DNA from 4 places in the Isoptericola jiangsuensis genome. Region 3 is predicted to be linked to each of the others. Evidence: riboswitches for the same ligand, from Rfam matches in the RefSeq annotation. Region 3 holds a riboswitch; each other region holds the start of a gene.
What was found. Region 3 has a riboswitch for S-adenosylmethionine ahead of ATJ88_RS02255 (aminotransferase class V-fold PLP-dependent enzyme). Riboswitches for the same ligand answer to the same signal wherever they lie in the genome.
Positions count from the first base shown of each region.

Region 1: linked by a shared signal. The riboswitch ahead of ATJ88_RS00090 (methylenetetrahydrofolate reductase) and the one ahead of ATJ88_RS02255 (aminotransferase class V-fold PLP-dependent enzyme) in region 3 are both predicted to bind S-adenosylmethionine.
Region 2: linked by a shared signal. The riboswitch ahead of ATJ88_RS14840 (hypothetical protein) and the one ahead of ATJ88_RS02255 (aminotransferase class V-fold PLP-dependent enzyme) in region 3 are both predicted to bind S-adenosylmethionine.
Region 4: linked by a shared signal. The riboswitch ahead of ATJ88_RS17595 (hypothetical protein) and the one ahead of ATJ88_RS02255 (aminotransferase class V-fold PLP-dependent enzyme) in region 3 are both predicted to bind S-adenosylmethionine.

Region 1 covers NZ_PDJJ01000001.1:21,066-23,252, forward strand. The annotation lists gene ATJ88_RS00085 (helix-turn-helix transcriptional regulator) at 1-520, opposite strand, end outside; SAM riboswitch class I at 655-762, shown strand; gene ATJ88_RS00090 (methylenetetrahydrofolate reductase) at 768-1,748, shown strand; gene metE (5-methyltetrahydropteroyltriglutamate--homocysteine S-methyltransferase) at 1,841-2,187, shown strand, end outside.
Region 2 covers NZ_PDJJ01000001.1:3,300,878-3,303,064, forward strand. The annotation lists gene ATJ88_RS14840 (hypothetical protein) at 264-983, opposite strand; SAM riboswitch class IV at 993-1,108, opposite strand; gene ATJ88_RS14845 (hypothetical protein) at 1,166-1,357, opposite strand; tRNA gene ATJ88_RS14850 (tRNA-Ala) at 1,504-1,576, opposite strand; gene ATJ88_RS14855 (hypothetical protein) at 1,693-2,187, opposite strand, start outside.
Region 3 covers NZ_PDJJ01000001.1:484,588-486,774, forward strand. The annotation lists gene ATJ88_RS02245 (O-succinylhomoserine sulfhydrylase) at 1-198, opposite strand, end outside; gene ATJ88_RS02250 (rhodanese-like domain-containing protein) at 195-641, opposite strand; SAM riboswitch class IV at 908-1,023, shown strand; gene ATJ88_RS02255 (aminotransferase class V-fold PLP-dependent enzyme) at 1,054-2,187, shown strand, end outside.
Region 4 covers NZ_PDJJ01000001.1:3,952,645-3,954,831, forward strand. The annotation lists gene ATJ88_RS17590 (nuclease-related domain-containing DEAD/DEAH box helicase) at 1-297, opposite strand, end outside; gene ATJ88_RS17595 (hypothetical protein) at 360-974, opposite strand; SAM riboswitch class IV at 1,035-1,152, opposite strand; gene ATJ88_RS17600 (helix-hairpin-helix domain-containing protein) at 1,259-1,747, opposite strand; gene ATJ88_RS17605 (M20 family metallopeptidase) at 1,784-2,187, opposite strand, start outside.

The DNA.
Region 1 (2,187 bases), 460 kb from region 3:
CGCTCTCGGCGAGGCGGGCGGAGTCCTCGTACGACAGGGGCGGCAGCTCGACGCGGTCGACGGGGGTGACGGACGCGACGAGGCCGCGCCCGTCGGCGGCCAGCAGGGTGGGGCGGGACGTGGCGACGAGGGGGAACGGGACCCGGCCCCAGGCGGCGACGAGCGCGCCGACGGACTCCTCGTCGAGGTCGTCGACGTCGTCGACGAGCAGGACGAGGCGTCCGCCCTGGGCCAGCCGTTCGACGGCGGTGACGTAGGTCGCCAGGAGGGAGGCGCCGCGGGTGGGTCGGTCGGCGCCGAGGTCGCTGACGGCGAGGGCCTCCAGCGAGTGGTCGCGCAGCGCGCGGGCGCCGCGGACGGCGAGGACGCGGTGGCCGTCGTCGCCGAGGAGCTCGCCGAGGCGTTGCAGGACGGCGGTGCGGCCGGCGCCGGGCAGGCCGGTGACGACGGCGCTCGTGCCGGAGCGCACGCCGTCGAGGAGGTCGGCGGTCACGCGCTCGTGCAGCCGGGGCAGCGCCATGGGGTCATGCTAGGAAGGACGGACGCGACGTGCCTGGTGAGCGGTCGTCGTGGTGGGGCGACGAGAACAGACGGAGATGTCTCACGATGTGGCCGGTGTTGTCCGAGGGTCGAACGGGCTCTAGAGTCGTCGGCAAGCCATCCAGAGCGGCCGAGAGTCCTGGCTCGACGACGCCGCAGCAACCCGTTCTCCGACGGAAGCCTCCCGAGGACGAAGGTGCTCAACACCAGGCCCGATGGAGTGACGCATGGTCGCAGAGGCACAACCGCACCCGCACCGCCCGACGGTGAGCTTCGAGCTCATGCCGCCGCGGCGGCCCGACGCCGCGCCCCGGTTCTGGGAGACGGCGCGCCGCCTCGTCGACGCCCGTCCCGACTTCGTGTCGGTCACGTACGGCGCCGGCGGCGGTGACCGCGACACCGCGCGCGAGGTCGTCTCCACCCTGCTCGCCGGCACCTCCGTGCTGCCGGTGGCGCACCTGACCTGCGTCGGCGCGTCCCGCGAGGACGTGTCCGACGTCATCGACTCGTTCCTCGAGGCCGGCGTGCGCACCGTCCTCGCGCTGCGCGGCGATCCCCCGAAGGACCAGCCGGACTGGCGCCCGCCCGCGGACGGCGTGCACTCGTCCGTCGAGCTCATCGCCCTGCTCCGCGAGGTCGAGGCGCGCCGCTGCGCGTCCGACCCGTCCACCGCGCTGCGCGGCGCCGCCCGCCCGCTGACGATCGCCGTCGCGACGTTCGTCGACGGGAACGTCCAGGCCGGCACGACCCGCGCCCAGGAGGTGCAGCGCCTCCTGGAGAAGCAGCAGGCCGGGGCGTCGTTCGCCATCACCCAGCTGTTCTACGAGGCCGCCTCGTACACCGACTTCGTCACGGAGGCCCGCGCGGCCGGCGTGACGATCCCGATCCTCGCCGGGCTGCTGCCCACGACGGACCCACGCCGGCTCCGTCGCGTCGAGGAGCTCACCGGCGTCCGCGCGCCCCAGCACCTGCTGGACGCGCTCGACGCCCTGCCGGACCCGGAGGCGCAGCACGCCTACGGCACGGCGTACGGCAGCGAGCTCGCCCAGCGCGTGCTCGACGCCGGCGCCCCCGGCCTGCACGTGTACACGTTCAACCAGTACCGTCCCGCTCTGGACCTGCTCGAGGGTGTTCACCTCGGCGGTACGCCGTCCGACGGCGTCGACCTGGCCAGAAGGCCGTGGGTACCGAGCATCCCCGCAGTCTGACCCGCTGACCGCCCGCGGCTCCCCCGTCGTCCTCCACGACGACGGGTGCCGCGGCGTACCTCGGCGACGTCACCCATCACTGAGGAGAGCTCATGTCCAGCACCGACCACCCGACCACCCCCGTCACCCCGACCACGGGCCCGGCCTTCCCCGGCGGCACCGTCCTCGGCTACCCCCGCATCGGGCGCCGCCGCGAGCTCAAGCGCGCCGTGGAGGCGTTCTGGGCCGGCCGCACCACCGCCGCCGAGCTGGAGTCCGCCGCCGCCGACCTGCGTCTCGCCACGGTCCGCCGTCTCGTCGAGCTCGGCCTCGACGCGACCGACGGCTCCGTGCCCGGGTCGTTCTCGTTCTACGACCAGGTCCTCGACGTCGTCGCGACGCTCGGCGCCGTCCCCGCCCGTTTCACCGGCCTCCTCGACGAGTCCGGCCGGCTCGACGT
Region 2 (2,187 bases), 2.8 Mb from region 3:
CCTCCTTGATCGGGGTGTCCGTTCCCCCACCAGTATGGGGTATACCCCCGGGGGTATTCAATCGAGGGGCGTCACCGCTGGTCGGAGCGCCGAGGTGCCCCTCACCTGCCCGTGCCGTCCGGGACCGTGGCGGGGTGCACGGCTGACGCCGAGTCACCCACCGGGCCCCGCCGCGATCGACACCCGGTCGTCGACCCGTCATCGCGCCGGGCGCGGGGGCCCGCCCGGGACCTGGGCCACGTGCTACCCGCCCGGGCGGACGGTCAGCGGACGGGCCGCTCGGCCGCGACGACCTGCCGCACCGCGTCCAGGACGGCCCGGGGCGCGGCGACGGCCTCGCGCGCGACCCGCTCCAGGTCGCGACGGGCGCGGCGGCGCCGGGCGTCCCGCTCGGCGAGACGCAGAGTGCGGGCCAGCGGCACGACGTCGGCGAGGACGTCGGCCCGTGCGGCGTACCCGGCCGGGTCGAGGGCGGCGGTCCAGCGGGCGAACCGGGTGACGCGCGCCTCGGGCTCCGCAACGAGCAGGTCGTGACGGCGCAGGTCGTCGACGCGGACGAGCTCGCGGGGTGGCAGGCCGGGCCGGCGCTCGACGAGCCGGGTCAGGTCGAGCGCACGGGCCTGCACGAACACGCGCTCCAGCAGCGAGCGCCGGTACGCGTGCGCACGCCGGATCGGCTCCCAGTCGGGGTCGGCGAGGTCGTGCAGGCCGCCGAACCGGCCCTTGCCGTCGGGGAACCGGCCGGCGGCGGTGCCGTCGGGCAGCCCGGCACGCTCCGCCACCGCCACGTCGACGGCGCGGCACGCGTCGCACAGGGTCTGGGACTGCCGGTAGATGCCGAGCGGCCAGGTCCCCACCAGGCACGCGGTGCACAGGACCGCACCGGTGGTGGTGTCGATCCCGCGTCGACGCAGCTCCGCGGTGCGCGGGCCCGGGCGGGTGGCCTCGACGAGACCGCCGAGGTCGAGGGTGTGATGGTTCATCGAACTCTCCCTTCGCGCTTCCCGTCACGGTCGTGACGGGCCGGTCTTCCTCCTGGGGCACCGTGCGCGGGGGGCGCGGTTGCCGGACCAGCACGCGGAGGGCGTGTCGCTGGTCGCTCGTGACCTGGGGAGAAATCTAGCGCACGGGGCCGACAGCGGCTCGTGCGGGCAGGCGCCCGGGCTCAGGCGGCGTCGGCGTCGTCCTCGCGCTCCCGGGCCGGACGTCCCACGGCGGGGGCCTGTGCGGTCGGGTCCCGGTGCGCGAGCCCGTCGGCCTCGTCGAGGCGCGAGTAGTGCGGGTCGGGGTCCGTCCCGACGATCTTGCCGATGACGGTCCCGCGCAGTCGGCGGAGAGCTTCAGTGAACCTGAACATCGTGGAAGATGATGCCAGGGGCATCCGTTCCTGGCACGTCGAAACGCTTCGGTCGTCAGGATCCGGCACTCCGGGCGCACGGCGCCCGCCACCCGTCCGACCACAGCGAAAGGGCCGCCGACCTGAGTCAGCGGCCCTTTCCGGGGTGGAGCTAGGGGGATTCGAACCCCCGACCTTCTCATTGCGAACGAGACGCGCTACCAACTGCGCCATAGCCCCGTGGAGCGGTTGCAAGATTAGCACCCTCGCCGGGCCTGGGACCAAATCGGCTCCGGGGCGCCGGGCGTGACGTGCGTCGCACCGGCCCCGAGGGGCCGGCGCGACGACCGGCGAGGTCAGCCCGCGGCGCGGCGGCGGGCGAGGATCTGCTCGAGCGGAAGCCCGAGCGTCTCGGTGCGCGGCCGCGGCTCGTCCCCGGCCAGGGGCTCGGCCGGGGTCTCGGGCGCCACGGACGCACGCTGCTCCCCGGCGGCAGGCCGGGGTGCGGGCGCCGACGACGTCGCGAGCTCCGGCGGGAGCGGGACGGTGGGTCGCGGCGCGAGCGGCTTGGTCACGTAGGTGGGCAGCGGCACGGGCACGGGGTCCCAGGGCTCGCCGCCGACGGGCCGGGTGACGCCGACGGTGCCGAGCGGGATCGGGGCCGGCTCGGGCTCCGACTCGGGGGCCACCGGCTCGTCGGTGGCGACGGCCGGCGTGGTCCGCGCGCGGGGCGCGCCGGTGGGCACCGTGGCCGCGGGCTGCACGCGCGGGATCATCTGTGTGCTGGTGTCCGAGGGGTGCACGGCCAGCCCGGTGATGCGCGCCCGGTTGCGGGGCGCGTACGGCCCGCC
Region 3 (2,187 bases):
GGCGTCGGCGGCCGAGTCGTACACGTAGCCCTGCGTGAGGAACAGGCCCTCGGAGGTCTCGTTGAAGTCGGAGCGGCGGTGCCCGCCGCGGACGGCGAGCGTCGCGGGTCGCGCGCTCCCGGGCAGGGGGCCGCGGCCGGACCCGCCCAGCAGCTCGGGGTTCGCGCCCGGCCCGGTGGGGATCTCGACGCGGCTCATCGGGCGTACTCCGCACACGGCAGGCCGGCGACCTTCCAGCCCTCGCGGTCACGGATGCCGTTCAGGCCCGGCGCGCCCTCGAAGCCCTCCAGGACGTTGTACGACGGTGCGATCCCGGCGGACGTCGCGAGGCGGGCGGCGCCGATGGAGCGCTGCCCGGAGCGGCACAGGAACACCACGGGGCCGTCGCCGGTGACGCCGGCGGCCTGGAGCTCGGTGAGGAACCCGGGGTTGGGGCGGCCGTCGGAGGTCACCCACTGGGTGAAGACGACCTGCTTGTCGAGCCCGGCGACGTCCGGCACGCCGACGAGGCGCCACTCGCCCTCGGTGCGGACGTCGACGAGCACGGCGTCGGGGGTGGTGGCGAGCAGGTCCCACGCCTGCTGCGGGGTGATGTCTCCGGCGTAGCCCTCGGCGGGGCGTGCCTGCACGGTCGCGGTCATCGCGCACTCCTCCATCGGTCGTGGCGGTAGCACCCAGCTCGTCCCGGACGCCGACGACGGCGCTGCCCGGTCCCGCGGGGTTGCTGCGGCGTCGTCGTGCCACGTCACTCGGCCGCTCGGGATGGTCAGGGCGATCGTACGACAGGAGGTCCGCTCTGCGGGACGGGCATCTCGCAGAGTGGTCGTTCGGGCGTTCATCGCCCGCATCGTGAGATGCCCGTCCCGACACTTGACGACGTCCGGACGGCACCCCAGCATGGATGCCAGGTCATGAGCGCCAGCGCGAAGCCCCGGCTCGCTGGCCGGCAACCCTCCCCTCGCGGCGGGGTGCCCCGGGTGACGACCAGGCACGACGCCGACCGGCGTCGGGCAAGCGCGGGGAGGCCCCCTCCCCGGACCAGGAGGGACAGTCATGACCACGCTCACCGAGGCCCCCACGTGTCCGCAGGTCGACACCGTCGCCGACCTCGCCCCCGTCCTGCCCGTCGCCGGGCAGGACACCCTCGCCCCCCTCGTCGACGGCCGCCGCGTCCCGTACGCGAACCTCGACGTCGCCGCCTCCGCCCCGGCCCTGCAGTCCGTCGCCGACCGCGTCGCCGCGACGCTCCCGCTGTACGCCTCCGTGCACCGCGGCGCCGGGTACCTCTCGCAGGTCTCCACCGCCCTGTACGAGCAGGCCCGCCGCACCATCGGCGAGTTCGTCGGCGCACGCGAGGACGACGTCACCGTCGTCGTGCGCAACACCACCGACGCCCTCAACCTGCTGGCCGGCTGCGTCCCCGCGACCGCCGACGGCGCGCCCGGCCGCGTGCTCGTCCTCGACGTCGAGCACCACGCGAACTTCCTGCCCTGGCAGCGGGAGGCCGACACGACCGTCGTCACCGGCAAGGACACCGCCGCCGCGACGGTCCAGGCGCTGCGCGACGAGCTCGCCGACGGTGCTGCCGCGGGTCGCGGCTACGCCCTGCTCGCCGTCACCGGCGCGTCGAACGTGACCGGGGAGGCCCCCGACGTCGCCGCGCTGGTGGCCGCCGCCCACGACCACGGCGCCCGGCTCCTGCTCGACGGCGCCCAGCTCGTGCCGCACCGCCGCTTCTCCCTGGCGGACACCGGCGTCGACTACGTCGCGTTCTCCGGCCACAAGACCTACGCCCCGTTCGGCGGCGGCGCCCTCGTCGGCCGCCGCGACTGGCTCGACACCGGCACCCCGTACCTCGCCGGCGGCGGCGCCGTCCGGCGGGTCCGCACCGACTCCACCGAGTGGCACGACGCCCCGGCCCGGCACGAGGCCGGGTCGCCCAACGTCCTCGGCGCCGTGTCGCTGGCCGCCGCCTGCCAGGCGCTCGCCGAGGTCGACCCCGCCGAGCTGCGCGAGCACGAGGACACCCTGCGCCGCCGCCTCGTCGCCGGCCTGTCCGCGATCGACGGCGTGGACGTCGTCCACCTGTGGCCCGACGCCGCCGACACCGTGGGCGTCGTGACGTTCACCGTGGCGGGCTGCGACGCGGGCCTCGTCGCCGCCTACCTGTCCGCCGAGCACGGCATC
Region 4 (2,187 bases), 3.5 Mb from region 3:
GCGCGCGCCCTGCACCTGCACGACCGGGTCGATGCGGTGCCGCGCGTCCCCGCTGCCCTGGCACCAGGCGCCGTCGACGCGGTCGACGTACCCGCCCTTGACCTCGATCGCCGCGACCCCGACACCGGGCCACGCCACCAGCACGTCGATCTCGTACTCCTGGCAGCCCTCCTGCAGGTGGACACCGTGGAACACGGCCGCCCCGTCGGGCAGCGCGGCCACCAGGGCCTCCCACACCGCCCGCTCGGCCCCGCCGTCGTCGGGGAAGCGGGGGTCGGGAGGAAAGGTGCGCACCATGCCCATGTCGTACCGGATCCGCGTGCCCGCGTCACGCGTCCGCCGGGGAACGGCCGCCGCCGTCACCGGATTTCACCCGGGTCGCGGGCGAGGTCGCTCGACGGGTGCACGGCCCGCACCCACGCCAGGTGCCGACGCCGGTGCTCGGCCGCGTCCCACGGACGACGCCGCCAGTCGTCGAACCAGGCGAAGCGGACCGTCCGCTCGCGCACCACGGTGACGAACCCGTCCCGCGTGGGCACCGCGCCCCAGTAGGGCGCGTGGTCGTCGAGGACGAACACCGGCAGACCGGCCGCCACCGCGGCCGTCCACAGGTCCCCGAGGGCGAGCGTCGCGTGGGCGGTCGTGCGACGCGTCAGCCCCTCCCCCTGGACGGTCGTGACCAGCGGGTCGAGGCCGCGGGCGACGGCCACCTCCCGGTCGAGGCGCAGGCAGTCCTCGCAGACGTGCCGCTGCGCGTCCTTGAAACTGCGCAGGGGCACGGTGGTGCGCAGGCACACCTGGCACAGCCGCACGGACCGCACCTCCGCCCGGCAGACACGTCGGGACCGTGGCCGCTGCACCCCCGTGTGGACCGGACAGACGAGCTCGCCCAGCGAGCTGAGGGCGGTGCGGCACGGGTCGTCGGCGTCGACCTCGTGGACGGTGCCGTGCGGGGTGCGGAACGTGAAGGACATGCCGGGCTCCCGGTCCAGGGCCGTCCCGCACGACGCACCGCGGCGCACCGGGCGAGGTCGACCTCGCTCTTCCCTGCGCCGGGCGGCGCGGGGCCGGTCTTCCTCCTGGGGCACCGTGCGCGAGGGGCGCGGTTGCCGGACCGGCACGCGGAGGGCGTGTTGCCGGTCGCTCGTGACCTGGGCAGATGTCTACCCGACGGATGCCGGGCAGGGCAACTCGGCCACGTGGGCGCGCACCTGCGGTGTCCGTCACCGCCGCCGGGTCACCGCTGCGCGCCTGAGGTTCAGCCGATCGCCTCGCGCAGCAGGCGCACGGCCCGCGGTCCGACGCCGTGCAGCGCCAGCAGGTCGCCGTCGGATCGTGCCGCGACCGCCGCGAGCGTCGTGATCCCGGCGCCCACGAGCGCCCGGGTCGCCGGCCGCCCGATGTCAGCCGGCAGGTCGCCGACCGACCCCGGTGCGGCCGAGTCCGCCGCGACCACCGTCTCGACGAGCTCGGGCGGTGCGCACGCCAGCCAGGCGCGCCGCACCCAGTGGTCGAGCTGCTGCCCGTCGAGGTCGTCGAGGTCCACGGCCACGCCGCCGGGCGACTCCTCGGCGCCGTCGATCTCCCGGAGCAGCGTCTCGGCGTCCGCGGCGTCGAGCGCGAGCTGGACCCCGAGGCCCGGCACGTCCGAGACGAACACGACGTCGTGCACCCGGAAGGCGCCCTCGGACTCGACGACGTCGGGCAGCGCGAGGGCGGCCTGGCGGAGCTGCTTCTCGGCGGTCATGCGTCCACGCTCGCACGGACGCGGCCGGCGCGCCGGTCAGTCGAAGTAGGAGGGCACGTCGATCGCTCCGCCGGCGGCGGCGAACTCGTCGTGGACGGCGGCGCGGAGCCCGTCGTCGCACAGGTAGTCGAGCGCGGTGAGCGCGAGCCCGGCGGCGCCGTCGACGGCGGCGGCGACCGCGCGGGCGGACCCGGCGGCGGCGGCGAAGCCGGTGGTGTGCAGTGCGACGGCCGGGTCGGCGACCTGGATGAGCGGGTGGATGCCCGGCACACGGAAGCTGATGTTGCCGAAGTCGGTGGAGGCCGCCAGGGTCTCGGACACCACGCCGGCAGGCAGCACGTCGCGGCCGCGCCGCTGCTGCGCGGCCACCCAGCGGGCGGTGAGCGCGGCGTTGGTGCGCACCGGGAGCGACGGGTGAGCGCCGTCGTCCCAGCCGATCT